2 regions of the Undibacterium sp. Di26W genome follow, and region 2 is predicted to be linked to the other one. Evidence: predicted binding sites of a transcription regulator. Region 2 holds the regulator's gene; the other holds the start of a gene.
What was found. Region 2 encodes sigma-54, which starts transcription at its own class of promoters, with help from an activator protein. Its sites were predicted from a motif close to TGGCANGNAANCTGCTTT; they were not measured.
Positions count from the first base shown of each region.

Region 1: a site for sigma-54 is predicted at 13,358-13,375, ahead of prpB (methylisocitrate lyase). Genes of this name have one in related genera too.

Region 1 is NZ_JBMPOR010000018.1:9,253-24,983, forward strand. Features, by position in the region: gene ACO0LM_RS19235 (GGDEF/EAL domain-containing response regulator) at 1-260, opposite strand, end outside; gene ACO0LM_RS19240 (cache domain-containing protein) at 488-949, opposite strand; gene ACO0LM_RS19245 (energy transducer TonB) at 1,329-1,664, shown strand; gene ACO0LM_RS19250 (methyl-accepting chemotaxis protein) at 1,779-3,386, opposite strand; gene ACO0LM_RS19255 (cyanophycinase) at 3,766-4,929, opposite strand; gene ACO0LM_RS19260 (AAA family ATPase) at 5,078-5,815, opposite strand; gene phnE (phosphonate ABC transporter, permease protein PhnE) at 5,848-6,654, opposite strand; gene ACO0LM_RS19270 (PhnE/PtxC family ABC transporter permease) at 6,651-7,415, opposite strand; gene ACO0LM_RS19275 (phosphonate ABC transporter ATP-binding protein) at 7,496-8,368, opposite strand; gene ACO0LM_RS19280 (putative selenate ABC transporter substrate-binding protein) at 8,368-9,249, opposite strand; gene ACO0LM_RS19285 (diguanylate cyclase) at 9,347-10,378, opposite strand; gene ACO0LM_RS19290 (chemotaxis protein CheC) at 10,378-10,989, opposite strand; gene ACO0LM_RS19295 (response regulator transcription factor) at 10,986-11,351, opposite strand; gene prpR (propionate catabolism operon regulatory protein PrpR) at 11,508-13,097, opposite strand; gene prpB (methylisocitrate lyase) at 13,416-14,306, shown strand; gene prpC (bifunctional 2-methylcitrate synthase/citrate synthase) at 14,391-15,539, shown strand; gene ACO0LM_RS19315 (GNAT family N-acetyltransferase) at 15,605-15,731, shown strand, end outside.
Region 2 is NZ_JBMPOR010000017.1:40,620-56,350, reverse strand. Features, by position in the region: gene lptA (lipopolysaccharide transport periplasmic protein LptA) at 1-453, shown strand, start outside; gene lptB (LPS export ABC transporter ATP-binding protein) at 454-1,206, shown strand; gene ACO0LM_RS18845 (RNA polymerase factor sigma-54) at 1,218-2,705, shown strand; gene hpf (ribosome hibernation-promoting factor, HPF/YfiA family) at 2,815-3,162, shown strand; gene ACO0LM_RS18835 (hypothetical protein) at 3,603-3,794, opposite strand; gene ACO0LM_RS18830 (enoyl-CoA hydratase/isomerase family protein) at 3,897-4,991, shown strand; gene ACO0LM_RS18825 (ABC transporter ATP-binding protein) at 5,084-5,812, opposite strand; gene ACO0LM_RS18820 (ABC transporter permease subunit) at 5,823-7,772, opposite strand; gene ACO0LM_RS18815 (branched-chain amino acid ABC transporter permease) at 7,782-8,672, opposite strand; gene ACO0LM_RS18810 (ABC transporter substrate-binding protein) at 8,806-9,963, opposite strand; gene ACO0LM_RS18805 (DUF4197 domain-containing protein) at 10,316-11,017, opposite strand; gene ACO0LM_RS18800 (deoxyguanosinetriphosphate triphosphohydrolase) at 11,064-12,215, opposite strand; gene aroKB (bifunctional shikimate kinase/3-dehydroquinate synthase AroKB) at 12,253-13,875, opposite strand; gene ACO0LM_RS18790 (beta strand repeat-containing protein) at 13,959-15,731, opposite strand, start outside.

The DNA of each region.
Region 1 (15,731 bases), on a different contig from region 2:
TCATCACCGGACAGGGTAAGAATAGGAATCTGTGGCGCATTGGCGAACAGGCTGTCAAAAGTCGCGATGCCCTCGCTGTCGGGCAGATACAAATCTGCCAGCATGGCATCCACCTTGTGTTTCTGAATCTGCGTGATGGCCTCTGACAGGCTGCCTGCGATCAGGATGTCATAGGGACCATCACTGGTTTCGCGCAGTGCATTCTGAAGTGATACGCGATCAGTCAGGTCGTTGGTGATAATAAGTATTCGCTGCGTCATAAGTGTTTCCCGTTGGCATGTCATGTTTCCGTGAGGTCAAACTACGCGGCATGTTAGCGGGCGTCTGTACGATGTCGCACAAAACTGTCGAAAATCAACTTATGGCAGGATGGATATCTTTTTATTTGCCAGGATCAGGCTTGAAGATGTAAAAAAGATATCGTTATAAAGGTATCGCTAAAAAAACAGCCGATACCTTTGTGCTTGAATTTTGTGTGCAGTGAAGATTACTTACCCTTGTAAATTCCCGCTTCCAGTATCACGTCATTACTGCGGAAAATATAGGTGGTCTTGTTCTCTATCTGCTTGGTGACAGGGTTGTTATAACGATAATCAACCCAGCCTTTGCCTTTGCTCTTCGCCAGTGTCAGGATGTCTTTGCGGTAGTATTTACCGTCGGCATCTGGCAGGTCCAGCATGTTTTTACCTATCAGCTTGGGATTGATGGGGTGGGCGATGACGGCGCCATCCATGCCGCGCATGTACAGGTAGATGGCACCATTAATGAATTCAGGGTTTTTATTATTGATTTCCTGCGCCAGGGCATCCTTGCCATGTTTTTGCATATAGGCGACCCCTTTTTCGACCATAGCGATCGCATCAGCGGGATTGTCTTCAGCATGAGCGAGTTGCAGGTGGCTGAGTAACAATAAAGTGACTAAAGTTGCAAGCAATTTCAAGAATTTCATTTTGTCTCCTCCTGATGTTGTTTCTTGTAGTTTCTTGTACAAACCCGTAGCCAGACGGCAAGCCTGAATTCAGGCTAGCGGAAATCATTCAAAAAGGCAAAATGTTTAAGCGGGTGCTGCATTCGGTGGGTGACATTGTTGTTATTGTTATTGCAGTGCGATAAACAAACCTGATTACCGTCACTGCAAAAGCTTGGTTATATAGAGGGTATTGGCAGGTTTGCTCAACATGCTGATCGAGGAAAGATGTTTTGCAGAAACATGTTGCTATGCGGAAAAAATATGCAGTAAAATACGCTTCGTGTTTCTATGTGGCAATTCCTGGCAATGTTGGGCAATTCCTTACTTTCGAAAAATCCTTTATTTATCATCGACTTCCATGAAAAAAATTATTTTAGCTGTTGCGCTGCTCGCTTCCTTTGTGTCTGTTTCCGCCAACGAAATCGCCCCTTCAGTTGATAAACAAACATGTGAAAAACCGATTTATCCAAAATCTGCGCTGATGAATGAAGAAAGCGGCACCGTAGTATTGTCGGTTCTGGTTGGCCCTGATGGTAGCGTTGTTGAATCCAAAGTCGAAAAATCCAGCGGCTCAAAGGCATTGGACAAAGCAACACAAAAAATTTACACCTCTTGCAAATTCAAACCGGGTGCAAAAGATGGCAAACCGCAGCAGGCATGGACCAAGCTGGAATATGTCTGGAATCTGTCCTGATAACTGATTTTTGCTGATCAGTCTTGATCAGCAAGATCAGCAAGACGAAAAAAGAGATGCCATGGCATCTCTTTTTTTATGACATTGACCTCTTGTGATACTTGTGCGCGCAACTCAACGCGGCAAACGTGGGTTGTCGTGGGGTTTGGCGCGATGGACAGGATTATGTGAATTAACCGGACTCGCCGATCTGGCCGGTTCCATGCGGACCTTGAAAATATTCACCACTTGCGCCAGCGCGTCTGCCTGTTCATTCATGGCCTGGGCAGCAGCAGCGGCCTGTTCAACCAGTGCCGCATTCTGTTGCGTCATATTGTCCATATCCACGATGGCGTGATTGACCTGTTCTATGCCGGAGCTTTGTTCCTGGCTGGCCGAAGCAATTTCTGCGACGATATCGGTGACGCGCCTGACGCTGGCCACTACATCATCCATGGTGGAGCCGGCGATGGCCACCAGCTTGCCGCCTTCTTCCACTTTCTCTGCCGAACTGTCTATCAGGGTTTTAATTTCTTTGGCGGCAGAGGCGGATCGCTGCGCCAGATTGCGCACTTCGCTGGCAACGACGGCAAAGCCGCGTCCCTGTTCACCGGCGCGTGCCGCTTCTACTGCTGCGTTCAATGCCAGGATGTTGGTCTGGAAGGCAATGCCGTCAATGACGCTGATGATATCGACAATTTTCTTCGATGATTCATTGATGGAACCCATGGTGGCCACGACTTTACCCACCACGCTGCCGCCCTGGGTCGCCACTTCAGAAGCAGAAATCGCCAGTTGGTTGGCCTGTCTGGCATTGTCGGCATTTTGTTTGACGGTGGATGTCAGCTCTTCCATGGTGGATGAGGTTTCTTCCAGCGCACCGGCCTGTTGCTCGGTACGGCTGGATAAATCCAGATTGCCCGAGGCGATCTCACCCGAAGCCGTGGCAATCGATTCAGAGCCCGTGCGTACTTCACTGACCACAGCGGCCAGCTTGTCACGCATGCTCTTGATGGCAAACAGCAGGCTGGACTGGTCATTGTGCCTGAGCTTGATGTCGGTGGTCAGGTCGCCCTCGGCGATATGTCCCACCACTTCGGCCGCATAGGCTGGCTCGCCGCCCAACTGACCCAGAATGGCACGCGTGATGCGCCAGGCGATGCCGCCTACCAGGGCCATCATGACGCAGCCCACACCCAGCAGTATGCCGGCCTGTTGCCAGAACGAATCATTGATGTCGTCGATGTAGGTGCCGGTTCCCACCAGCCATTCCCACGGGGTAAATCTTTTTACGGCATAGATTTTATCGACCGCTGCCTCAACGCCAGGGCGAGTACCAGGGGCTTGCACGATCCCCAGGGCGCTGTTTGCCAGTGAAGCCCGATAGCGGTCGCCGGATTCTTTCATATCCTTTTGTGGAACACCGATGCGTGAGGCTTTGGGGTGTACCAGCAGCAAATCGTCGTTGTAGCCGCGCACAAAGAAATACATTTCATCCTTGTGGAAGCTGGAAATCGCCAGTTTGGCCTGTTTTTGGGCATCATCACGCGACAGCTTGCCCGCCTGTTCCAGCGCATGGGCTTTTTCTATGGCGGCATAGGCCATTTCGACCATGTTGGAAATCTGCTCCTTGCGTTCCTTCATCATGCTCTGGCGCAGGGAATACAGCGAAATGATGGAAATGACGGAGATACCGAAGAGGGTGATGGCGCACAGCAGAATGATGCGGGTACTGAGTTTCATGACGTGGTCTCACTGGTTTATGCAGCGCAACAGGTGTGCGTATGACAGCGAGAGAGCTTCCTTAATCATCTCTGGCCTTTAGCCCATGCTGATGGCAGGATCTGCATTATTTGATGAATGGTAGTCACGCAGCCTGCACCCAATGCGCAAGGGAGAGTCAGTGCTGCAGTTTGATTGTATGTGAAGCTAACACTGCATAGTGTGAAGAATAGGCAAACAAACGACAAATTAGTGCAGGGGTGTTGTTCTGATGCGGCAGTCCGGAAGGTGGGCAACAAAAGGGTGGCAAAAGGGCGGCAAAAGGGCCGACAAAGCGATGCCAACAGGATGGCAGAAGGACGCCACAGATGGTCATCCTTTCCCCCTGTGCGCAAGCGATTTATTTGTATAAGGGTAACTGCATGTTGACCGGTCGTATATCCAGACGCAGCTTCAGTACCGTATACGCCTCGGCACCGGAAGATGCTGAAAAATAGCCCTGGCTTTCTGCCACTTTGCTGAAGCTGAATTCAAAACCCAGCTCAGGCTGCTGATCCAAACCAAAGGCCAGCCCGATGCTGCGTTCCTGTTTGCTGCCGATTAAATGAAACATCAGGTCGGTGACTACGGAATTGGCCAGGATATCGGCATAGAAGTGTCGATCAGTATTGGAGGCATGGGCAGGATCAAGCTTGCCCTGCAGTTTGTCAGCGGACGGTGTCAGTGTCTTGCTGCGCAAATTGAAACGGTCACCCCGGTCCAGATAGCTGATACGGGCATTGCTGATATTAAAATTCTTTTGGCTGCTATCGGTGCTTGCTTCTGTCAGGTCAAACAGGATGGCACCCTTATAGCCGATGACTTCGACTTCAGCCTGGTTGCTGACCACCATGGCCGTATTTTCATCCACCCCCAGGCCCAGCTTGTAATGCTTCTTCAGCATGACCGGCAACATGCGGGCAAAGCGACCCCGGATGATCAGGTGCTGGTCTATGAATACATCGGGGCCGATGAAGCCCAGGCCGTTGGCAATTTCCTTGCCATCAGTGACCCCCTGCTTCAATGTGGGCAGCACGGGTTGGGCATCATAAAACATGGTGGTACTCATGATGGCCGCGCCGGCACTGCTGCCAGCAATCACCCCACCGCGTTGATACAAGGCCCAGATTGCTTCCAGCATGGCGGTCTTGCTACCATCCGGTGTGAGCAGTGCCTGCACGATGCGTGCCTGGTCGCCGCCGGTGAAATACACACCGCTGGCTTGCTTCAATTTATCCAGCCAGGCGGCGTCATTGACGATGTCTTGCGGCTTGACGTGTGGATATTTGACCGACAAGGGAATGACAAAGGCCTGGGCACCGTTCTGGTTCAGTGCGGCGACAGTGGCAGCGGCAGCGCGCTCAGGGTTGCCAGCCGCCGCCGGGATGACTGCAATTTTTGCCCCTTTGCCACCGGCCTGCTGGACAATGCGCTGCCAGACCGCCGCATTATCCATGCGCAAGGCACCGCCTATGATGACGAGTGAACCTAGTGGCGAGGATGCTTCTTCAGCGTGTGCATTCATGGGGTGTAGGCAGAATAGGATAGTCAGGCAGCCCAGCAATGTACTGAGCCGTATTCGAGGGTTGTTGAGAAAATTAATCATAATGCTTATCCGGAAGTTCAGCTTTGTTTTGTGCTATTCGCTAAGATCGACAACAGGTTCCAAGCTGTCATGATGCATCGTCAGCCAGTAATTGTTCCAGCCGCCTGGGGTAATTGTTGAGAAAGTCACGGGTCACTGCAAAGTGTTCTGTGTCTTCATAACTGGTTTCAGTGATACCGCTGCCATCAAACTGGTAAATTTTCGCGTGAGGATAGGACAGCAATATCGGTGAATGGGTGGCGATAATGAATTGTGAGCCATCCTGTACCAGTTGATGTATGGCGCTTAAGGCGGCCAGTTGACGGTTGGGGGACAAGGCCGCTTCGGGTTCATCCATCAGGTACAGGCCATTGCCTTCCAGCTTGTTCAGCAACAATGCCATGAAAGATTCCCCATGCGAGCGTGCATGCAGCGAGCCGCCATAGCTATCTGTATAGGCAAGCTCATCCATGTAGGTGGCGACGTTGAAGAAACTCTCTGCCCGCAAGAAGTAGCCATCACGCGGTTTCTTGAAGCTTTTGGATAAGCGCAGATTCTGATGTAGCGAAGATACTGATTCTGTGGTGCGATACGCGACATTCTTCGTCCCGCCTTCCTGGCCATAGCCCAGCGCCATAGCAATGGCTTCCAGTACCGTCGATTTGCCAGCACCGTTTTCACCGACAAAAAAAGTCACGTCAGCATGAAAGTCCAGCACATCAATTTCCCTGACTGCAGGGATGTGGTAGGGGTAGCTGTCAAAATCAATGACAGCGTCATCGCGTAGGCTGATGCGTTGCAGATAGGGTTTGGCGGACAGGCTCATGGCGTAATTTTATGTCTTATTTAAATTTTTATTTAACGCATCAGCCAGCGTCGCATCGCAAAACTCAGGGCATCCACCATGGCGACCAGTATCAGCATGGCGATAATGACCGTGGCGGCAGTCTGCATCTGGAATAATGATAAATGATACTTCAACATCTGTCCCAGTCCACCGGCACCGACTACGCCGAGTATGGCGGCGGCGCGAATATTATTTTCCCAGCGATACAGGGTATAGGACAGCATTTGCGGCAGGCTTTGTGGCAGCGTGGCATACAGGAAGGCATTGATGGCCGAGGCACCGTTCAGGCGCAAGCTCGATTCTGCCTGCGGTGCGGCGTTTTCCAGTGCTTCGGCAAACAGGCGACCAAGTACGCCGGTGGTATGCGCTGCCAGCGCAATGGTGCCGGCAAATGGCCCCAGCCCAGCAGCAATCAGCATGATGGATGCCCACACCAGTTCGGGGATGGCACGGGCTACATTCAAAAATAATCGCGTACTGCTTTTTGCAAGCTTGCCAAACCGGCCGCTGGCTGGCAGCGCCAGAAACAGACCAAGCATGGCGGCAATCAAGGTGCCAAGTGCCGACATGGCCAGGGTTTCAAAAGATGCCAGGACAGTTTTCCTGAGCAGGGCAGGACTGATATCTGGTGGCGCAAAGCCTTGCAGGAATTCCCAGGTTTTGCTGGCTGAGTCGTCGCTGAACAGGGCACGCCATTCCATGTTCAGACTGACAAAGCTGCCTACGACCAGCAACACTATACCTATACTTAATGCCAGCTTGAGTGGGCTGAACAGCGCAGGGGCGGCAGGCATACTGTCGGTATTCTCTATACTCATGCCAGTGCCTTGCGGAATAATTTACTGGCCAGGTCGGCGATACCCACCAGCAGTACGAAAATGATGAGCATGGTCGATACTTCAGCGCCGGATAACATTTTCATGGATTCATCCATGCGTTGCCCCAGGCCGCCCGCGCCGACAAAACCCATGACGACAGAACCGCGTATCGCGCATTCCCAGCGATAGATGGTGTAGGAAACCAGCTCTGGTGCGGCATTCGGCAAAGCACCGTACAGAAATGCAGTCAGGCGACTGCTGCCGTTTCTGAGCAGGCTGTCGGTGGCGTGGGCGTCATTGGCTTCCAGTATTTCTGCATACACCTTACCCAGCATACCGGCGTAGGTAAGGGCGATGGCAAATACACCGGCAGTCGGCCCCAGCCCGACCAGGCGCACAAACAGCAGCGCCCACACCAGCTCGGGCACGCTGCGCAGGAGTACCAGCTTCCAGCGCACGACCTGGCGTAGCAGTCTGGCCATGCCATGCATGCGCCCGCTGCCCAGGCGTGAAATTGATAAATGTTCATTGACGATCAGGGTCATGGGAATCGCACCCAGCAGTGCCAGCGTCAGGCCCGCAGTAGCAATGGCGATGGTTTGCCAGGTGGCTTCCAGCACGATCAGTAAAAATTCTGTGGAATGGGCAGGTGGAAAAAAGCCGGACAGGAAGCGCCAGGTCGCGCCCAGGCTTTGCGCATCGATCAGTTGCCAGGGCTTGAATTCAGTGATGTACAGCATGGGCCAGAGCAAGGCCAGCATGCATAATGCAAGCGTCACCCGCAGGCGCCATGCGGGATCGTGCTGGATATCTGGATGGCTATCCTGGTGCGTCATTGTGCTTAAAAGCAGCGAGGTGCATCAGCAAAGCCAGACAGGTCTGGCCGGTTCGGTGCCGGTATCTCCACCGGCTGCTGCGGGCTGCCGGCATTACGGTACAGGTCGGCGATCATCTGATCGTCCACCTTGTCACTATCGAACAGGACTTTGCCAGCGCGTAAGCCTATGATGCGGGGGAAGTGCCGGCGGGCCAGCTCCACCTGGTGCAGGCTGCAGATGAGCGTCGCATGACGTTGTTTTGCTTCTTGCTGCAGGGTATGCAGGGTTTGCAGGGCCAGTGTGGGGTCAAGTGCTGACAGGGGTTCGTCCACCAACAAGAGGCTGGCATCGGATAGCAGCAGGCGTGCCAGTCCGCAGCGCTGGCGCTCACCGCCAGACAGTTTATCTACCCTGGCATAGAGCTTGTGTTGTAAATCAAAACGCTGCAAGGCTTGCCAGGCGGCCAGCGGGTCGGTGGGCTTGATCAGATTACGCAGCGCCCGTGCCAGTGTCCAGTGAGGCAGGCGGCCGGCCAGCACTGCGGTAATGACGCGCTGGCGTGCTGGCAGTGGCGGTGTTTGTGGTGCCAGAAACAAATGACGACGCAGGGCATGGCGCGCCGTATGCGACAGCATCCACACATCTTTTCCCATAAACTGGAATTGCCCAGTGGCTGGCTGATGCGCGGCAGCCAGGGTATGCAGCAGGGTGGTTTTGCCGGCACCGGACGGCCCTATGATGGCAATCTGTTCGCCCTGGGCTACCGTCAGGTCAAGATTTTCCAGGATGTATTGCTGCTGTGCTTGCCCGGCCACCGATGCAGTGTGTACCGCACCGGGAAAAGCCACACTCAATTGCTGCAAACGCAGCGCTGTTGCCGACATTGCTGCCGACATTACTTCAGCAGGCCGGCATTATGTGCTGCCGCTTCTATGGCCTTGTAGTTGTCAGCCTTGGTAGGGATGAAGCGTGTCGCACGTTGCAGATCCAGGATTTCCTTGTCTTGTGGATTGGCCGGGTCCAGATTCAGGAAGGCGTCTGTGATCTTCTTGCGCAGGTCGGCAGGCATGTCGGCGCGCACAGACCAGTTATAGTCAAAATAGCCTGGCGTGGTGTAAAACACGTGGACTAGTTTGGTATCGACCTTGCCTTGCGCCAGCAGTTTTTCCCAGACTGAAATATTCAGGGCGCCTGCGTCCACCTTGCCGCCGGATACTGCAGCGACAGTTGCATCATGTGCGCCAGAAAAAGCAATGCGCTTCATGTCGGTGTCAGGATTGATCTTGGCTGCCAGCAAATAAGAGCGCGGCATTAAATGGCCGGATGTGGAAGATTCAGAACCAAAGGTAAAGGTCTTGCCTTTCAGGTCTTCGAGTTTGCTGATGTTTTTATCGGTAGTGATGAATACTGATTTGAATTTTTCATCTTCTTCACGCTGTACCAGCGGTATCACCTGGTCTTTGCTGCGTACTTTGGCTTGCACGAAAGTAAAACCACCAAACCAGACCATGTCGAGTTTTTTATTGATCAGGCCTTCTACCGAAGCCGCGTAATCGGTAACGGGAATGAATTCCACTTTCATGCCCAGTTTTTTTTCCAGCATGGCGCCCAGGGGTTTGAACTTGCGCTGTAATTCTGTCGGCGCTTCATCAGGTATGGCGGATACGCGCAATACCTGTTGTGCATTTGCCAGACCACAAAAAGCCAGCAGACCAGCAGCGATCAGGTGATGGATATGGCGACGTGCAGGAGAGAATGCCGAGAATGATTTACGCATGCCGATACCTTGTATGTGTGTGGTTTGACCGGCAAGGGCCACGCCATGAATTAATAACTAAGAAAAACCAGATGAAAATCAGGCAGGTGCGACAGCATCAGCTGAGCAGGCCTTCGTCATGACTGTCGGCAGACTCAGCAATGCTGGCTGACGGCACATGAAAATCTTGCAGTGGCAAATAATGACTCCGGTTGCGGCCTGTTTTTTTTGCTTCATATAAAGCAGCATCAGCACATTTCAGCAACATATGCTGATCCACATCCGGATGCTTGTGGTAATTGCTGAAACCTATGCTGATACTGACCCGGTCCCCGACGCGCGAATTGATGTGCGGTATATTCAGGTCCCATACGGCGGTACGCAGTTTTTCGGCAAATTGCATGGCCAATTCGGGTGCCATATTCGGCAGCATCAAAATGAATTCTTCGCCACCAAAACGTGCCAGTACATCGGTGGCCCGCAGCAATTGTTTGCGCAATGCGGCTGCGACCTGTATCAATGTCTTGTCACCGGCCACATGACCGTAGCTGTCGTTGTATTCCTTGAAGAAGTCAATATCCAGCATGAAAATGGATAGCGGCACATTGTTGCGCACGGCATGACCCATCGCTATTTTGTAATGTTCGTCAAAGAAGCGGCGGTTATAAATGCCGGTCAGGCTATCGGTGGTGGCTTCGCGCTTGAGTGCTTCGGAATGGGTACGCAGTATTTTTTCGCGTTTGATCGATGTGGATGAGTCGCTGACCTGTATCAGGCATAGCCTGCTGCCATCGTCCGCACTGAGCGGCGTAATGGTGATGGATTGGTGGATGCGCTTTTTTTCATCGTCCTGTTCACTGCGGTCAAACAGCGGCAGGGGGGAGCGATGCAGGGCATTCGACAGGACCACCGGCAGGCCGTAATTCAGGGTATTGCTGATGGCGGTGAGGATGGCGCGGCTGGGCAATTCTTCAAAAGCTTCTGAGATCTGGCGGCCCAGCGCCTGTTCTGCGGCAACGCCGCTATGTCTTTCTATCCAGCCGTTCCACAGACAGATACGCTGTTCTGCATCGACCAATATCAGACCCAGGCTGATGGAGTTCAGGATTTGCTCCACAGCGACAGGGCTGGTGGACAACAACTGCGCCATCAGGTTTCCCCCAGAAAACGATCTATCTGAGTGACCAAATCAGTCAATGAGGTTGAACTGAGCAGGAAAATCAGGTGGCCTTCAGAATGTCTTCTTTCTATGGTCAGGTCTATATGCAGCAGCAAGACATAAGGTTGATCAACGTCATTACTGACGCGTCGGAAAATCTCTTCCGTGGTGGCGACCGAATAATCAGGCAGGGAACAACTGAGCGGGATATTCAGCATATCTGCCATCGCTGAAAGGCAGGCATTGAGTATGATGTTACCCAGCTCGCACATGGCTTCCTGCTCGAACTCTGCCAGGTCTTCTATGCTGATTTGCGAACCCATCATGTCGCGCACAATTTCCAGCGCGTGGGCTTCGGTGAACAAGAGGATGGCGTCAGCTTCAAACGTACCACTAAAGGTCTGGTGGACGGCACCAAACTTGTCGCTTTGCATGCCCATGATGGATACGTCAATTTCAGACGATTTGCGAATTTCTACTGAAGGAACCGAAAGACGGACTTCTTCGCCAACGATGTCACTGAGGCTGGCTGCTGCTCTGCCCGCGCCGACATTAAAAACTTCACTTAGTGCATCAAGATGAAGTTCAGTCAGCGTGTTCATTGACCGCTCGCGAAATAATTAAGGACGATGGTGATCGATTTTTCAGTGACAGGCTTGGCCACGAAAACACTGCCTATGGAATTGGCGCGTGTCTGCATGCTATCTTGCACATTGGCAGAGAAGATGGCAATGCGCAGATGAGGATGCTCTTTCAAAATTTTCTCTGCAGCATCCGTTCCCAGCATGCCAGGCATGTTGATGTCCATGGTGCAATAGTCTGGCTTGTTTTCTTGCACAGATTTCATGGCTTCTTCACCAGTACTGGCTTCGAATATTTCCCACTCAGGCTGGGCTGCCTTCACATGGGCACGTATGACCATGCGTGACACTTTGCTATCATCAACAATTAGTAATTTTTTCATAATATTTTTTTATGCAGGACAAATGCACCCATGGAGTGTGAGTTGCAGCTCAAATTCATTTTACCTTACCGTGCCGGAAATTGAGTGGTCAAGATGTTCAATATATGTGCCCCTGGCGCTATTTGCACAGCTTATTTGGTGTCTTGGCTGCCATTCTCAATTTTTCAGTCGCCGCCACAAGGTGGTCCTGCTGATACCCAGGTAATCTGCCACTGCTTCCCGGTTGTTGTCGAATTTTTGCATGATCTGTTCCAGCGATTCTTCGCTGGCTGGCGCTGTCGTTTCTTCCATCTGGACAGCGGTTATCACCAGCTCAGGCAAGGTTTTTGCGACAAAGCCCGGCGTCAGTGCCTGTAAGGGTTCTGCTGCCAAAAACAAGGCCAGGCGTTCCATCAGATTGCGTAGTTCTCTTACATTGCCTGGCCATGCATAATGTTGGAGCAAAGAACCACAAGAGCTTATTTCTGCATGCAGATTGGCATGCGGGCGTGTGCCCATACCAGCCAGGGCATGCTTCAGGAACCATTCTGCAAGAGGAAGCAGATCGTCCGTTCTTTCCCGCAGGGTGGGTAAATGTAGTCGCAATACCGCCAGGCGAAAATACAGGTCAGCGCGAAACTTTCCTTCCTTGATGCGGTCTTCCAGATTGCAATGGGTGGCGCTGATGATGCGTACATCCACCGGAATAGGGCGCATGCTGCCAACGCGTATCACTTCACGTTCTTCCAGCACCCGCAATAGCCGGGTTTGCAAGCCCAGGGGCATTTCACCAATTTCATCCAGAAACACGGTGCCGCGATGGGCGGTTTCAAACAGGCCGGCATGACCACCCCGTTTTGATCCGGTAAATGCACCTTCTTCATAGCCGAATAATTCGGATTCCAGCAGGCTTTCGGCGATGGCACCACAATTGACGGCAACAAAGGGCTGGCGCGCCCTGGTACTTTCACGGTGCAGGGCCTGGGCCGCCAGTTCCTTGCCGGTGCCGGTTTCGCCTTGTAGCAGCACGGTAGCGGGGGATCGGGCGAACAGGGCGATCGATTTACGTGTCGCCTGCATGATGGCCGAATCACCCCGCAAATCATTCAGGTTGTGGCGCGCGCGCAGCGCATCCGCCGCTGGATGCTGGCGACCGCGGGCAGATTCCAGCCGCGTCAGGCGGGCGATTTCCAGTGCATCGTCAAACGCCTGCCGTATCGACCCCGCCGAATACATGAAGATGCCCGTCAGGCCGGCTTCCTCTGCCAGGTCTGTGATCAGGCCGGCGCCGACAATGGCCTTGATGCCACTGGCTTTCAGTTCACTGATCTGGGCGCGCGCATCTTCTTCGGTGACGTAGGTACGTTGTTCCAGCGGGAAGCCGAAGGTGGTTTTAAAATCCGCCAGTTCTGGCATGGTTTCCTGGTAATTGATCAGGCCGATGGCGGGCGACACCTTGCGCGCTCTGGCCAGTGCCTGCATGACATCAAAGCCGCTGGCCTTGGCGATGACGACCGGTACCGGCAGGCGGTTTTTCAGGTAAGCACCGTTTGAGCCGGCGGCAATGACGGCATCACATCTTTCTGTTTGCAGGCGTTCTTTCAGGTATTGCGCCGCTTCTTCAAAACCCATGTGTATGGGTTCGATATCGGCGCGCCCATCATATTCAACCATGATGTCGCGAAACATGTCGAACAGGCGGGAAATGGATACGGTCCAGATCACGGGTTTATCGCTGTTGTCGCGCGGCGGTGTAGGGTGTTTCATTGTGCTTGTGTCTGGCCGGATGTTTGGTGCCTGGCCACGGATCGTCCCGGGGCTTGTTTCATTGGGTGTTTCAAGGCATGTTTCAATTAATGTTTCAGTGTTTGTTTCAATGTTGTTTCAAATTTGTATTTGAAACGTCATTATGCGCCGCATTACCTATTGAACTCAAGTTCTGCTTCACATTTTTTTCCTGGTAAGTAGTTGATTTGCATGTATTTTCGTCGGTGTTTCAGCTTCTTTGCGCTGTCTGTGGCCAGAGGTGGCATGCCGATTGCAATACGCTTGCCAGAATCTGTTCATTAACCTGAAAGCATACACATGAGTACATACTCCGCAGGTGCCGCCTTCCGCAAGGCGATGCAGGAAGAATCCCCTCTGCAAGTGGTGGGGGCTATCAATGCCAATCATGCCTTGCTGGCAAAACGTGCCGGTTTCAAGGCGATTTATTTGTCCGGTGGCGGCGTTGCTGCCGGTTCCCTGGGTTTGCCTGATCTGGGTATTTCCAATCTCGACGATGTATTGACTGACGTACGCCGCATCACCGATGTCTGCGACCTGCCTTTGCTGGTAGATGTGGATACCGGTTTTGGCGCTTCTGCCTTCAATGTGGCACGCACCGTCAAATCCATGATCAAGTTTGGCGCTGCGGCCATGCATATTGAAGACCAGGTGGGGGCCAAGCGCTGCGGTCACCGCCCGGGCAAAGAGATCGTCAGCAAGCAGGAAATGGTAGACAGGGTCAAGGCAGCAGTGGATGCCCGTACCGATGACAACTTCGTCATCATGGCCCGTACCGATGCGCTGGCCGTTGAAGGTCTGGACGCTGCCATCGAGCGTGCCTTGGCATGCGTGGAAGCGGGGGCTGACATGATTTTCCCGGAAGCGATCACCGAACTGTCCATGTACAAGCAGTTTGCGAGCGCTGTCAAAGTGCCTATCCTGGCGAATATCACTGAATTTGGTGCCACCCCATTATTTTCTGTCGAAGAACTGGCTGCCGTGGATGTGGGCCTGGTCCTGTACCCCTTGTCGGCTTTCCGTGCCATGAACAAGGCAGCAGAAAACGTGTATGGCGCAATACGCCGTGACGGTACGCAAAAGAACGTAGTCGACACCATGCAGACCCGCATGGAATTGTATGAGCGCATCAACTACCACGATTTCGAACAAAAGCTGGATGCTCTTTTCGCACAGCAAAAGGCCAAATAATACGTATATAGTCCGTTCCCTTATTGTGCTGCATCAAGTCAGCAAATGGGAATGGCACTTCTAATGAACAATGGAGAAAAAATCATGACTGAAGCAGTTCCTTTCAAACCCAAGAAATCGGTTGCCCTGTCTGGTGTGACGGCTGGTAACACGGCCCTGTGTACCGTGGGCAAAACCGGCAACGACCTGCATTATCGTGGTTACGATATTCTGGATGTGGCCGACGCCTGCGAGTTTGAAGAAATTGCCCATTTGCTGGTGCATGGCAAATTGCCGACTGCGGCTGAATTGCGTGCCTACAAAGCCAAGCTGAAAGCGCTGCGCGGTTTGCCAGCAAATCTGAAAGCGGCACTGGAATGGTTGCCGGCTTCATCGCACCCCATGGATGTAATGCGTACCGGCGTATCCGTACTTGGTTGCGTGCTGCCAGAAAAAGATGACCACAATACTCCGGGTGCGCGTGATATTGCCGACCGTCTGATGGCTTCGCTGGGGTCCATGCTGCTGTACTGGTACCACTATAGCCACAATGGTAAGCGCATAGAGACAGAAACCGATGACGATTCCATAGGCGGCCATTTCCTGCATTTGCTGCATGGTGAAAAACCAGGTGAGTTGTGGGAAAAAGCCATGCATACGTCCCTGATCCTGTATGCGGAGCATGAATTCAATGCCTCCACCTTTGCTGGCCGGGTAGTAGCTGGCACAGGCTCTGATATGTATTCTGCCATTACTGGCGCGATAGGTGCCTTGCGTGGTCCGAAACACGGCGGTGCGAATGAAGTCGCATTTGAAATCCAGAAACGTTACGACAATCCTGACGAAGCAGAAGCCGATATCAAGAAACGTGTGGAAAACAAGGAAGTGGTGATCGGCTTCGGTCACCCTGTGTACACGATTTCTGATCCGCGCAACAAGGTCATCAAGGAAGTGGCACGCAATCTGTCCAAGGATGTCGGTGCGATGAAAATGTTTGATATCGCCGAACGTCTGGAAACAGTGATGTGGGATATCAAAAAGATGTTCCCCAATCTTGACTGGTTCTCTGCCGTGTCCTATCACATGATGGGGGTGCCGACTGCCATGTTCACACCGCTGTTCGTGATTGCCCGTACCTCGGGCTGGGCGGCACACATCATTGAACAACGTATCGATAACAAGATCATTCGTCCTAGTGCCAATTATGTTGGCCCTGAAGATCTGAAGTTTGTTCCTCTGAATAAACGCAAATAAGAAACATACACAAGAAACACAAATAAGACAGACAAATAAGACACACAATTAAGCAGAGTTGCACTATGAAAGTCCAGGCTGACCTATCAACACTAAGTACCAGGCGCGCAGTGAAGCAGGATTTGCCGCGCCTGCTTGAATTGATCGCCGATGATGATCTGGGCAAGAATCGCGAAGGCGTGGGATCGGATG
Region 2 (15,731 bases):
ACAGTCATAGAAGCCGGTTATTCTGAAATAGACGGAAAAAACAGCGTACGCGTCTTGTCCAAAGGCGTGCAACTGGTGCGCGGCACCCTGATCGTCAATTCAGAAAAAGCCGTCGTCACCGAAGCCCCGAACGGTGACGAGTTTGTCGTGCTGACCGGCGGAGTCAGCAAAAAAATAAGCTTCCGGCAAAAACGGGATGGCGGCCCGGATCTGTGGGTAGAAGGCGAAGCCGATCGCGCTGAATACAATCAGACGACAGAAATCGTCAAGTTCATCTCCAAAGCCAAGATCCGCTATCTGGAAGGCAAGAAAGTCACCCAGGAACAGGAAGGGGAATACCTGTCCTATGACAGTAAAAATGATATCGCTGTCGGTACCAATTCAACCACGGGCCAGCATGTAGACGGTGCTGGCCGCGTCAAAATCACCCTGCAACCCAAACAGACCAATTAAATGACTGCCACGCCTAGTACCTTGATCGTCAAGGGATTGCAAAAACGCTACGGTGCGCGCCAGGTGGTGCGCGACGTCTCGCTGGAAGTGAAAAGCGGTGAAGTGGTTGGTTTGCTGGGCCCGAATGGTGCCGGCAAAACCACCTCCTTCTACATGATCGTTGGCCTGGTGCCATCTGACGCCGGCGATATCACGATCGACGCCGTCAATATCTCACAACTGCCGATACACCAGAGAGCCGTGCTGGGTTTGTCCTACCTGCCGCAGGAAGCGTCCGTATTTCGCAAGCTGACGGTAGAAGACAATATCCGCGCCGTGCTGGAATTGCAAAAAGATGCCAATGGAAAATTTCTTTCAGAAAAATCCATTGTCAAAAGACTCAATGCCTTGCTGGCCGATTTGCAGATTGAAAAGATCAGGGAAAATCAGGCGCTGTCACTATCAGGCGGCGAACGCCGGCGGGTAGAAATTGCCCGCGCCCTCGCCACTAATCCGCGCTTCGTCTTGCTGGATGAACCCTTTGCCGGTGTTGACCCGATAGCCGTGATTGAAATCCAGCGTATTGTGCGCTTCCTCAAGGAGCGCGGTATCGGCGTGCTGATTACCGACCACAACGTGCGTGAAACCCTGGGCATCTGCGATCACGCCTACATCATCAATCAAGGCGCTGTACTGGCCAGCGGCAAGCCAGACGACATCATACAAAATGAATCCGTGCGTCGCGTCTATCTGGGAGAACATTTCCGGATGTGACGGGAATCATCATGAAACAAAGCCTGCAACTACGCACGTCCCAGCATCTGGCATTGACGCCTCAATTGCAGCAATCTATACGCTTGCTGCAATTGTCCACATTGGAATTGCACCAGGAGCTGGAAACCCTGCTCATCGAAAATCCCATGCTGGAGCGTGTGGATGATCCGCTGGACCATGCCGTGCGCCTGTTGGCCGATGGTGCCATCAATACCAGCAGCACCGCCGCCGATGCAGGTATGGAAGCCCCTGCATCCCGCGAAGAAAGCAACAGTACTACGGAAGTTCAGGGTGATGCCGATAGCGCCGTCAGTAACGAAGCCCTCAGCGCCAGTGAAGAGGACTGGAGTTTTGATGACGTGCATCATGGCAGCAAAAGCAGCGATGATGAAGATGGTCGCCCGCAACTGGGTGCTGCCCACATCACCCTGCGTGAACATCTGCAGGAACAAATGCGCCTTAACCTGCGCGAGCTGCGTGACCGCGCCCTGGTCGAGTTGATGATTGATGCCATTGACAACAATGGCTACCTGACAGAAACCCTGGATGAAATCCATGCCAGCCTGCCACTGGAATTGTGCGTGGAGCCAGAAGAGCTGGCATTTGCCCTGAACATGCTGCAGAGCTTCGACCCAGCCGGTGTGGGCGCTCGCACACCTTCTGAATGCCTGGCCCTGCAAATCAAACGCCTGCCTAAAATTGCTTTCGTGACACGCAGGCTGGCCTTGCAGATTGTCGAAACGCAACTGACTTTATTTGCACAAAGAGATTTCACCAAACTCAAGAAAATTCTCGACTGCGACGATGAAGATTTGCGCGACGCACAAACTGTCATCAGACTGTGCAAGCCCCGTCCGGGTATCGACTTTGCAGTCGATGAATCGGATTATGTGGTGCCAGACGTCATCGTCAAAAAATCAGGCAATGGCTGGCAAGTCACGCTGAATCAGGATGTCATGCCCAAATTGCGGGTTAGTAGCATGTATGCCAACATCATGAAGCAAAACCGGGGGGAAGGCGGACTCGGCTCACAGCTACAAGAGGCGCGCTGGCTCATCAAGAACATGCGGCAACGTTTCGACACCATTTTGCGCGTTGCACAAGCGATAGTTGAAAGGCAACGTAATTTTTTCACACACGGTGCTGTCGCCATGCGCCCCCTTGTTTTGCGCGAAATTGCTGATACACTAGGATTACACGAGAGCACTATCTCACGTGTAACAACTCAAAAATACATGCTGACCCCTCACGGCATGTTTGAGTTGAAATACTTTTTCGGCAGCCATGTCGCGACGGAAACAGGGGGAGAAGCATCTTCCACCGCGATACGCGCACTCATCAAGCAGTTGATAGGAGCAGAAGACCAGAAAAGCCCACTCTCTGATAGCAAAATTGCAGACATGCTGGGTGAACAGGGCATGGTAATTGCCCGACGGACAGTTGCCAAATACCGTGAAGCCCTAAAAATCCCCCCAGTGAGTTTGCGTAAATCTTTGTAAGCAAGTCCTTGTAATCACGGTTTGAATTGCTATATATGATTTAGCTCAAGGCAATAAGACAGCAATGAGCTTATCGTTACAGCAAGCAACATCACTATAGGAGCACAGTATGAATCTCACCATCAGTGGACATCACGTCGAAGTAACTCCTGCAATTCGTGAATATGTACATACCAAACTAGAACGTATCAGGCGACATTTCGACCAGGTCATTGATATCGCCGTCATCCTGACGGTGGACAAGCTCCGGGAAAAGGAAAAACGACACAAAGCCGACATTAATCTGCATATCAGTGGCAAAGATATTCATGTAGAAAGTCTGGCGCATGATCTGTATGCAGCGATCGATACACTGGTAGACAAACTGGATCGCCAGGTCATCAAGCACAAAGACAAAATACAAAACCATCAGCACGACGCCATCAAGCATATTCCTGATCCGGCATCGGCTTCATAAGACTCACCACCCCTGCCTTCGGGTTGCGGGTATCCAAAACAAGGACGCGAAAAGCGTCCTTTTTTGTTGGATGAATGGTTCTGAAATAAATCATATATTCAATCGCTAAATTGATTGCCCTCTGACAGGCTGTACAGGTATTACTGCCATTCCTACGTAGGCAGGAATATAGCGGGCAGGCAATCTAGCAACATTTGGCATACCGTGGTCTGATTTAATGTCAGGTCTGCATGCTTTACGTGTGTAGCTTTTATGTACTTACCCACAGTATTTAAGATTGCCAGCCGGGGGTAGCCCGGCAGCTACTCCCTTTTCTTGCTTCGCCAAGAAAAGGAAGCAAAAGAAGGCGACCGAGGCGTCGTCGCCCCTGCGGGGTTCCCGTTTGTGCGGTACAAAAAATGGGAAGATCCGAAACTCGCTACGCTCAGACATCGGCTCTTCTATTTCCATTTTCTGTACCGCACAAACGGCGTCGACACATCGGAATTGTTAAATTCAAAAACAACCCCAAAGTCAAACCCAACTGCAACTGCAACTGCAACTGCAACTGCAACTGCAACTGCAACTGCAACTGCAACTGCAACTGCAACTGCAACTGCAACTGCAACTGCAACTGCAACTGCAAGGAGCATCCTTTACTTGCACTGTTTCCTCATATACTTATACATCCCGTGACGTGCATCGCTGACAAAGCTAAAATAGCAGCTTCATTCTCTACTGCATAGCCAATCACCATGAGCGAATTTGTCCTCACTTCTGTCAAGAACAACATAGGCTATATCACCCTGGACCGGCCCAAGGCGCTGAACTCATTGTCGCTGGAGATGGTGCGTGCGCTCACCACGACTTTGCTGGGTTGGCAAGACGATGTAAATGTACGTGCTGTGTTCATTCACGGCAGTAGCGAAAAGGCTTTTTGTGCAGGGGGCGATATACGTTTCTTTTATGACGTGGGTACCGCGACACCAATGGGAGACTCTGCCCTGTTGGAAGACTTTTTTACTGAAGAATATGCATTAAATCATTTAATCCATTTTTACCCCAAGCCCTATATCGCGCTGATGAATGGAGTAGTCATGGGTGGTGGTATGGGCATTGCCCAGGCAGGCAATGACTGCCGTCTGCGCATTGTCACGGAACGTACCAAGATGGCGATGCCGGAAGTGAATATCGGCCTGTTCCCGGACGTGGGGGGAGGTTATTTCCTGTCGCGTGCACCGGGGCAAATCGGTACCTACTTGGGCTTGACCGGTGAAATGATCAACGCAGCAGATGCATTGTATGCAGGGCTGGCCGATGTATTTATACCGACATCAGAACTGCCCGCCTTGATGCATCTTCTGGGGCAAAATACCGCCACGGATGTGCGAGCGGCAATCCGCGAATTTGCTGCTCCTTTTGCAGATCAGGCACTCCCTGGCACCGGCAAGCTGGCAGCAAACAGATCAAGTATTGATGCCCTGTTCAGCGGAAACAGCGCAATCAAGATCAGCAACAACTTGCAGCAAGATGCATCTGATTTTGCACAGCAAGCATTTGCCATCATGCAAAAACGTTCCCCCTTACTGATGTCCGTCACGCTGGAACAACTACGACGCAGCGCCAGCATGACCGTATCCGATTGCCTGCGCATGGAAAGAAACATGGTGCGCCATTGCTTCAAACACGGCGAAGTGCTGGAAGGTGTGCGTGCGCTAGTCGTTGACAAAGACAATACGCCACGCTGGTCACCCGGTACGCTGACGGAGGTGACGACGGAACAAGTGACAGGCTTCTTCGCAGAAGCATGGCCAGCTCATGCGCATCCTTTGCGACACTTGAAAGACTAGATAAAACAAGTCAGACAGAATATCAGGCCAAATTAAAAAGGGAAGCAATGCCTCCCTTTTGTCCATCTAATGTCCAACTGATTGTTATCGCATCAATGATGCGCGCCACCACCCAGATAAGCCGCTTTCACAGCCGGATCATTTTGTAGATTGGCTGCTGGCCCATGAACTGAAATGCGCCCGTTTTCCAGCACATAACCATAATCTGCCACCGCCAAAGCGGCCGCGGCAAATTGTTCCACCAGCAGCATGGTAATGCCCTGCTCTTTCAGCCGCACGATAATGCGAAAGACTTCATCCACCAGTATCGGTGCCAGCCCCATGGAAGGTTCATCCAGCAGGACGACATCCGGATTCAGCATCACCGCCCTGGCCATCGCCAGCATCTGCTGTTCACCACCAGACAGGGTACCGGCCAACTGATTACGACGTTCTTTCAAACGCGGGAACAAGTCCATGGCTTTTTGCAGGTCAGTTTCTATGTCGCCACGCGGGCGGCTACGGGTAAAACGCGGGAAGGCACCCAGCAACAGATTGTCGGTCACCGACATGGTGGCAAATACGCGCCGACCTTCCGGTGAATGGGCCAGGCCAGCACGTGCGATCTTGTGAGAATCCATCCCTGTCACATCCTTGCCGGCCAACACAACAGAACCTTCTTTCGGTTTCAGCATGCCAGAAATGGCGCGCATGGTCGTGGTTTTTCCGGCGCCGTTTGATCCTATCAGGGTCACTACCTTTCCCTTAGGTACTTCCAGAGAAATGCCATGCAAGACTTCGACCTTGCCATAAGCTGCATGTAAATTTGAAATGCTCAACATGATGTTCTCCTTATGCAGCGACGATGTCGGCGGTATCTGACACACTGCCACCAAGATAAGCTTCTATCACTTTGGGGTCAGCCTGTACGGCAGCCGGTTTGCCTTCAGCGATTTTCTGGCCGAAATCAAGCACGGTCACGATATCGCAGATCGACATGACCACATCCATATGATGTTCAATCAGGATGATGGTAATGCCGTGTTCACGTATTTTGTGAATGATGGCTATCAGTTCCTTGATATCAGGCGCGGTCAGGCCGGCAGCAGGTTCATCCAGCAATAGCAATTGCGGATTCAAGCCGAGAGCACGTCCTATTTCCAGCAAACGCTGTTTGCCATAAGGCAGATTGCGCGCCTCTTCATTTGCCAGGTCAGCAAGGCCGACAAAATGCAGCAGGCTGGCAGCGCGCTCGCGGGCCTGACGTTCTTCACGCTGATAACGCGGCGTATTCAGCATGACATCCAGCACGTTGCTGCGGAAGGTATTGTGCAGACCAACCAGGATATTTTCAGTCGCGGTCATTTCACCAAACAACTGCACGTTCTGGAAAGTACGGGCCACGCCGCCAAGCGCAATTGCCGAAGGGGTATTGCCGGATATGACATGACCACCAAATTCCACCACACCGTCGGTGGGTTGATAGATACCGGTCAGCACATTCATCATGGTGCTCTTGCCAGAACCGTTCGGGCCAATCAGGCCATGCACCGTGCCTTTGGTAATTTGCAGGTCAACCTGGTTCAATGCCTTCAAGCCACCAAACTGCATCAGCACTTTTCTGGCAGTCAGCAAAACACCGACCCTGGCTTCACTGGCCTTCATGATGGCCAGATCGTGACTGGCTTTGACTGTGGCAGCATCCAGTTCCACATGGCGTGCGCCTTTCCCTAGCAGGCTGTTGGCGAACCCGACGATGCCATCCTGCAGGTAATACACGACGAACAGGGTCATCAAACCAAAAATGGTCAAACGCCAGTCTGTAATGTTTTCCAGCTTGTAGGAAAACAGGGCCATGGCCACCGTTGCACCTACCGGCACCAGCATTTCGCGTACGGTCTTGCGCTGCTTGGCAATCGCTGCACCACCTGCAAGCACCGCAATGACAGCGGCCACGCTGGCGATTTTGCGGAACAGTTCGATGTCAGCCAGCAGCGATGGCAGCATGACCACGATCAGGGCACCCAGCAAGGCACCGCTACGCGTTTTACGCCCCCCCATGATAACTGCCAGCAAGAACATGATGGTCAGTTCAAAGTTATAGGTATTCGGTGAAATATATTCTTCTGAATACGCATACAAACTTCCCGCCAGCCCCGCAAGAGCAGCGCTGATGACGAAGGCAATTACCTTGTAGCGATACACCGACACCCCCATACAGTCAGAAGCAATCGGACTGTCACGCAAAGCCTGAAATGCCCGGCCCAGGTGTGAGCGCAAAATACGATGGACCACAATCAGCGCCAGCACCATCATCGCCGCGACGACGTAGTAATATTCCACCTCGGTGAACTTGTGGCCGAACACCACAGGCTTGGTCAGCTTGATGCCCATGGGGCCTTCGGTCAGGAAAGTCATCTCATTGATCAGGATGGTGATGATGGTACCAAACGCCAATGTCACCATGGCCAGGTAAGGGCCGGTCACGCGCAATGCAGGCAGGGCCAGCAAGGCACCAAACAGCGCTGCCACGGCGATACTGCAGGGCACAGCCACCAGGAATGGCAAACCCAGTTTAAACACCAACACACCGGTAGTATAGGAACCTATGCCAAACAGGCCGGCGTGGCCGAGTGATACCTGGCCGGTATAACCAACCACAATATCGAGACCAAACAATAAGATGGCATAGATGAGTATGGTTTCAACCAGGTGCAGATAGTAAGGATTGTGCATGACAACCGGGAACAGACCCAGTGCAGCAATCCCGACAATAGAAACGAGCAGGGTCTTTTTATTCATGATAAGGCCTCATACTTTCTTGATGGCAGCTTTGCCGAACAGACCTGCCGGTTTGATCGCCAATACCAGCAACAGCAATACCAGGCCAGGCACTTCCTTGTACCCAGTCGAGATATAAAAACCGGTCGTGGTTTCCGCAATGCCCAATATCAGTCCACCAACGATAGCGCCAACACCAGATGTCAAACCACCGATAATCGCCACCGCAAATGCCTTCAGGCCAAGGGCGGAACCCATGGTGGCACCAGTCAGTGTCAGCGGTGCGACCAGCACACCGGCAAAAGCCGCTGTAGCCGATGACAATGCGTAGGAAAAGGTAATGACCATGCTGGTATTGATACCCATCAGGCCGGCAGCGTCCCTGTCATTCGAGGTAGCGACTACTGCCTTGCCGTAGATGGATTTGCGATTGAAAAATTCCACCGCCAACATCATTGCCAGCGCCCCCAGTACCACTACCACTTGCATCAGTTGTACATTGGCGCCAAATATCTGGAACGGTGCTGCCGACAAAGGCGAAGGAAAGGTCAGGTCGTCCTTACCCCAGATATTTTCTGCGACATTTTTAAAAATAATGGCAAGCGCAATGGTGGACATGATCCAGCCAAATTCGGATTTGATCTTGATGGCGGGACGTACACCTATCCATTCCACAAACATACCCTGCAAGGCACCGAAAACGATGACAATGGGTATCATCAGCCAGTAATTCATATACGGGCCACCGTGCACGTTGCCAACTACGCTGAGACCAACCAGGGCCCCCAGCATCAACGCTTCACCCTGACCGAAATTGAGCGTGCCTGATGTGGCAAATGTCAGCTGGTAGCCAAAGGCGATGACCGCGTAGATCATCCCCAGGGCAATACCGCTGAAAACAAGTTGAAGTAAGATTTCCATTTTTTCCATCCAATGGAGTGCAGTTCGCCAGCCGGCCCGGGATCAACCCGGGCCAGTGTACAAACTGACAGACTGAAAAAAAGGCCAGCCCCGGAGTGGAACTGACCATTTAGCTACAGAGTGCGCCTATGCCTTATTTGGCAAGAACAATATGACCACCCTTGGCTTCACCCATGACAGGAATGCCTGGCTTGATGGCTTCATGATCATCATGCGTGAAAGGTTTGTTGTAAGTGGTAACCACACCTTCGACTTTTTCATTCAGGTTTTCCAGCGCTTCACGCACTTTCACCCCATCTGTACTGCCAGCCTGTTTGAATGCCGCTGCCAGCAGATAAATCGAATCATAGCCCTGCGCTGCAGAAACGGCAGACGGCATGCGTTCCAATTTATATGCCTTTTGGTAAGCTTCGATAAAGGCTTTGCGCTTAGCTGTATTCGGGTCTTGAATAAAAGTTTGCGGCATCATCGCGCCATCGCCATTCTTACCGGCATTGTCGAGGAAGTTACCCATGGACAGTGTCCAGCTACCTATCATCGGCACTTTCCAGCCGAGTTTTTCCATGCCGTTGGCAATCTGCGCCAGTTCAGGGCCGATACCATAGGTCAGGATAACTTGCGCACCGCCTTGTTTGGCCTTTAGCAACTGAGCCGTCATGTCCACATCTTTGATATTGAATTTTTCTACCGCGACTGGCTTGATGCCTTTTGCGTTCAATACTTTTTCCAGGTCTTCACGGCCAAGCTGGCCATAATTGGTGGAGTCCGCAAGGATGGCGACTTTTGTGAATTTGTTTTTAGTAATGGCTTCGTCAACAATCATTGCCGACTGTATGGTGTCACTGGCGGCGGTACGGAAAATGTAGTTGTCCTTGTGTTCAGGCGCGAGAAATTGCTTGGTGACTATGCTGCCTGTCGCCACATTATTCAATACCGGGATTTTGGCTTCCTGATAAAAGCGCTGGGAAGCAAGTGCCACACCAGTGTTGATATAACCGACAGTAGCAGATACTTTTTCTTTATTGATAAGCTCTTGTGCAACCTGTACACCACGCTCATTTTTGGCTTCGTCATCGCGCTCTATCAATTGCAACTGACGGCCAAGGACACCGCCTTTGGCATTGATTTCGCTGACAGCCAGTCTGACGCCGTCACGCATCGATACACCCATTGGTGCAGAGCCACCGGTAAATGGGCCGGCAACGCCGATTTTGATCGGGTCTGCTGCATGGGCAACAGCCACCCAGCTCAACAACGCGGACGCAACTAGGGATTGGATTTTATAGGACATGCTGGTCTCCTGAATTATTTTTTGGTTGGTAGTTCAAAAACGGAATTAATGAATTACCGTGCCAAGTTAGCAGGAAGTGATCAACATGTTGAAAATTACGCTACTTAAGTAAAACTACGCAACATCCGGGCATCAAACCGCCAGTCGCTGCGGAATAAAATTCAGCATCCCCCGGCAAGCCTTATGTAGCAAGGCTTGCCGGGCGCTGTTGCATTTTTTGAACGGCTTTCTTTCGTGAAAAAATTCTTGGTTAAAGAATTTTTTTCATGCATCAGGTGAATTTCTTTCATCTATTCATTGCATGTCTATTGCGTAAGCAACATAAGCCTCAGCAACATCAGCAGGCAGTCGATTACTTGAGCAAACTGAACACTTTGCTGATCGCCTTGCTGCCTGCACCAATCGGGTCCTTGCGTATGGCTTTTTCTTCTTCGGCAATCATCAGGAACAGGCCATCCATGGCTTTCTGGGTGACATAGCCTTCTACCGTCGCTTCTTGCTGGGAAACGGCACCGAATTTCTGTGCCTGTCCCATGATGCTATTGTATTTGGCCGACAAGCCTGCCTTGTCCGTCACACCTTTGACCATGGGCAAAAATTTGGCACTCAGAGGAGTCGCGGTTTTTTCCTTGAAGAAATCTGTCACGGAAGTCTCGCCACCAGTCAGGATATTTTTAGCGTCAGTCAGCGACATGGACTTGACTGCGTTCACCAGCAAGGGTTTGGCCATCGGCACGGCGGCTTCGGCAGCGCGGTTCATGGATACCACCAGTTCATCGAGTTGTTGTCCCTTGCCTGTCATCTGCAAGATGGGGCGGGCTTTTTCCAATATCGAAGGCAATTGAATTTTGACTTTGTCATTGTTCAGAAAACCGTTTTCCACACCCAGCTTGCTGACTGCCGCCGCCGAGCCTTTGTCCAGCGCAGCTTTCAGGCCGGTACTGGCATCCTGATTACTTAAATCTGCCAATGACAGCGCGTAGGCCGCCCCGGCACTACCGGCTACGGCAATGGTGAATACAAGGCGGGCACACAAAGAAGAGAGGGAGGACATGTTTTTTCCAAAATAAAAAAGGGGCTATGATAGCCCGGTTTCAGATTCAAATTTCATCCACCATGAACAAACGGCGGTGCTCGCGCATGGCATAACGATCTGTCATGCCGGCAATATAGTCTGCAATTTTTCTTACCTGTAATGGCAGGTGTTCTTCTTCAGGCTGTATCTGTTTTACCTGATAATCAGGCGGCAACAGATTCGGTTCCTGGAACAAGGCTCCAAACAATTCACTGATAGTCCGTCTGGCCTTGAAAGTCATGCGATTAACCTGATAATGCCGGTACAGGTTTTCAAACAGGAATTGCTTGAGTGCCTGTGCTTCTTGGTACATGGGCTCGGAAAACGCAATCATTCTTTCCATCTCACGCACATCATCGACACTGGCTGGTGCACACTCGCGAATTTTTTGTGCTGAGGTCTGTATCAGATCGACGATGAGGGTATTGATCATGCGCCGTATGGTTTCAGCAATCGCCCGCCGTCCATTGATGCCGGGGTAGCTGGCATCCACAACCGCACGGTGGCGGGCATAAATATCCAGGTCCATCAATTGCGTTTCCTGCAGCAAACCGGAGCGCAAGCCATCGTCGATGTCATGATTATTATAGGCGATGGCATCGGCCAGGTTGGTTACCTGTGCTTCCAGGCTGGGTCTTTTCTTTTCGATAAAACGCAGGCCGACATCGCCCAGTAATCTGGCATTGGTGATGGAGCAATGCTTGAGTATGCCCTCGCGGGTCTCGAAAGTCAGATTCAAGCCATCAAATGCGCCATAGCGCTCTTCCAGCTGATCGACCACCCGCAGGCTTTGCAGGTTATGTTCAAACCCGCCAAATGCCTTCATGCAGGCGTTCAGGGCATCCTGGCCCGCATGCCCGAAAGGAGTATGCCCCAGATCATGCGCCAGCGAAATGGCTTCGACCAGATCTTCATTCAGGCGCAGATTGCGGGCAATGGAACGTCCTATCTGGGCTACTTCCAGACTGTGGGTCAGGCGGTTGCGAAATAAATCGCCTTCATGATTGACGAAGACCTGGGTTTTGTACTCAAGACGGCGAAAGGCGGTGCAATGGATGATGCGATCACGGTCACGCTGATATTCACTGCGTGAAGAAGATGCCTCTTCAGCGTGACGTCGCCCCCGCGTGCTGGCAGATTGTGCAGCATAGGGAGCGAGGTGAGTGTCAGAAAACATAGTTGTCAATGAGCATAGTCGTCAATGAGCATGATCGTCAGTGAGAAATACAGCTACGCAGGGTTTGTAGCAGGATATCCTGAGGAACGGTCGTAATCACAGCCTGCCCCAAGGGTTTCAACAAGATGAACTTGATCTTGCCGCCTTCGTTTTTCTTGTCCACTTCCATCAATTCCAGCCAACGTTCTTCTCCCAGATCTGGGGCAACAACAGGCAAACCTGCTGCTTCTACCAGTTGCTTGATGCGGGTCTTGCTGACGTAGTCCATATACCCAAGGCGGCAGGACAAGTCTGCGGCCATCACCATGCCACAGCCTACGGCTTCGCCATGCAACCATTTGCCGTAGCCCAGGCCAGACTCTATGGCATGCCCAAAGGTATGACCAAAATTCAAAATCGCGCGCAAGCCGCCTTCGCGTTCATCCTGGCGTACGACATCGGCCTTGATTTCGCATGAGCGCAAAATGGCATACGTCAAAGCCTCGGCGTCTTTGGCACGCAAGGCGGCCATATTGGCTTCTATCCAGTCAAAAAAGGCAGCATCGATAATCGCACCGTGCTTGATCACTTCTGCCAGACCGGCCGACAACTCCTTGTCCGGCAGGGTTTGCAGGGTAGCAATATCGGCAATCACTGCCTGCGGCTGGTAAAACGCGCCTATCATATTCTTGCCCAGCGGGTGATTGATACCCGTCTTGCCGCCGACAGAAGAATCGACTTGTGACAACAAAGTAGTCGGCACCTGGATAAACGGTACACCACGCATGTAGGCAGAAGCGGCGAAGCCGGTCATGTCACCAATCACACCACCGCCCAACGCCAGCAAGGTGGTTTTTCTGTCACATTTCTGTTCCAGCAGAGCATTAAAAATAAGCATCAGGCTGGCCCAGTTTTTCTGTTCTTCACCATCAGGTAACACAACGGAAACCACATCCTTGCCAGCGGCGCGCAGACTTGCTTCCAGTGCGGCCAGATAAATGGGGGCGACAACGGTATTCGTTACGATGACAATGCGCTTGCCCTTGATCTGGGATTGCAGGAACTGGCTATCAGACAACAGGGAAGAACCGATGGAAATGGGATAGCTGCGCTCGCCTAAATCGACATTCAAGACCGTGCTTGAGGAATTATTTTCGGGAGACATAGTTTGCTTTGTACTACCATCCGTCTCACTGCCGAATTGTTGCGGCAATTTATCCAGTATGGACTGTACTAAAAATTGGACATTGGGCCGTCCGGTTTCAACCACCAGATGGGCAACTTCCTGATATAAGGGGTCACGCTGGGATTCTAACTCTTCCAGCTTTTTGCGGGGGTCACCGGTACGCAATAAAGGCCGGTTCTTGTCATGCCGGGTACGTTGCAATATGCTTTGTATCCCCGCACGCAAATAAATAACGGTGCCGCGCTCATGCAAAAACTTCCTGCTTTCTGCATTTAACACGGCACCGCCACCTGTAGCCAAAACGATATTTTCCTGTGCCGTCAAATCACGGATAGCATCCGCTTCACGCTGACGGAAACTGGCCTCGCCCTCGATCTCGAATATCACGGGAATAGAGACACCAGTACGCGCCTCTACTTCGTGATCAGAATCAATGAATCGCTTATTAAGTTTTTTTGCCAGGGCCCGGCCAACCGTAGTTTTGCCGGAGCCCATCAGGCCTACTAGAAAAATATTAGTCGACACTATTTCTTATTTCATACACATCACAATAAACTTGCCAGACTAATATTTCATCATCAGCAACCGCCAACAGCAAGATTCAAGATCGTCATCGTGCTTGTGGCCGTGACGTTCTGAGAATCCTTGACAGTGATCGTCACAGGTGTATCCGCGGCGACGCAACGTGTACCCTGAGTACCAAGGGCAACACTGACAACCCGGCCATTGAAGCTCAAAGGATTCAATGGATCTGGACTATTGCCTGAAACAGAAGACAACAAGGCGCTGCTGGTGAATACCTGGAATGGTGCATTACCACCTGAAATATTCAAACTAATCGTCGCAACATTCGTTTCATTGATATTGAATACAACAGGGCTGATAGACAGAGTTGACACCGGTGCGGCGACAGTGATTGTTACCAAACTGGTGTTACCTGAAGCATCTGCAACAACCAGTGTTGTGCCACCGGCTTTCGCCAGACTCACATTAAAGATACCACCACTGGCTGACACCGTACCATTGGCCACGCTGGCAATAGATTGGTTATTTGAAGTGATGGTGTAAGGTGCTGCACCGCCATCAATGCGGAAAGCCAGCAAGTCGCCAACATAACCTGTACTGGCAGTTGGTGTCACTGCCAGTGTTGCGCTGGTAGTACCAATCACACTGACATTGATCGGAACTCTTGTACCGACACTATCGACCACAGAAATGACGGCTGAACCAGCAGTAACACCTGTCAGTGTCAGCGCAGTACCACTGACTAAGGTCGTGACAATTCTGGAATCACTGGTCGCTGCGGTATAAGGACCTGTACCACCGCCAATTGTATACACCGGCGCTGCACCGATCGACAAGGTCAGATTGGCCGGGGCAGAGGTATAAAGCGCAACTGCTGCACCTGAACCTACATTGACTGAAATTGAAACTGGGCTGCCCGATGCATCCTTGACCTGAATAATGGCATTGCCCGTTGCAACACCAGTAAGTGTCAATGTTGTGCCGCTTACCGAAGCAGTTGCTATCGCTACATTACTGCTAGCTGCAGTGTAAGGCCCGGTGCCACCACCAATTTGATAAGTTGGCGATGCCCCAACAGCAATCGTGACGGCTGCCGGAGCAGTAGTAAACACACCGTTCACTGCACCACTACCAACTGTCACGGCAACATTGAGAATACCGCCGCCAGCTTCGCGCAAAATCACATTTGCGCTGCCAGGGATAATACCGTTAATAACCACATTCGTACCTGAAACAGAGGCGGTTACCACACTGGTATTGCTGCTGGTAGCAGTAAATGGTGCACTGCCTCCACCAAGAACATAGGTATTGCTGCCACCAACGGCAAGGGTCAGCAAGGTAGGCGCAGTCGTATAGAAAGTTGCGCCCGAACCGACTGTTACAGCGATATTGACTGGAGCACCCAGACTATCTTTGATGGTTACGATGGTGCTTCCAGGAGTAACGCCGCTGATCACAAATTTATTGCCATTGATACCTACGGTTGCAATCTGTGTATTACCACTGGACGCAGAGTAAATCTGACTACCACCACCAATTGTGAAAGTGGGGCTCGATGTACCGATACCAACTGTCAGTGCTGCAGGGGCAGAAGTAAATAATGGAGCGGTCGAGCCAACAGTCACGTTGATAGTGACAGTGCCAATAGAGGCATCTCTGACGATCACACTGGTCGTGCCGACTGAAGCACCAGTAATAGTCAGGGTTGTTCCCGAGATGGAAGCGGTACCGACAGCATTGTTACTGCTGCCTACAGAATACGGTCCATTACCGCCACCTACTTTGTAGGTTGCCGCAGCACCCACGCCCACATTAATGGAACCGGC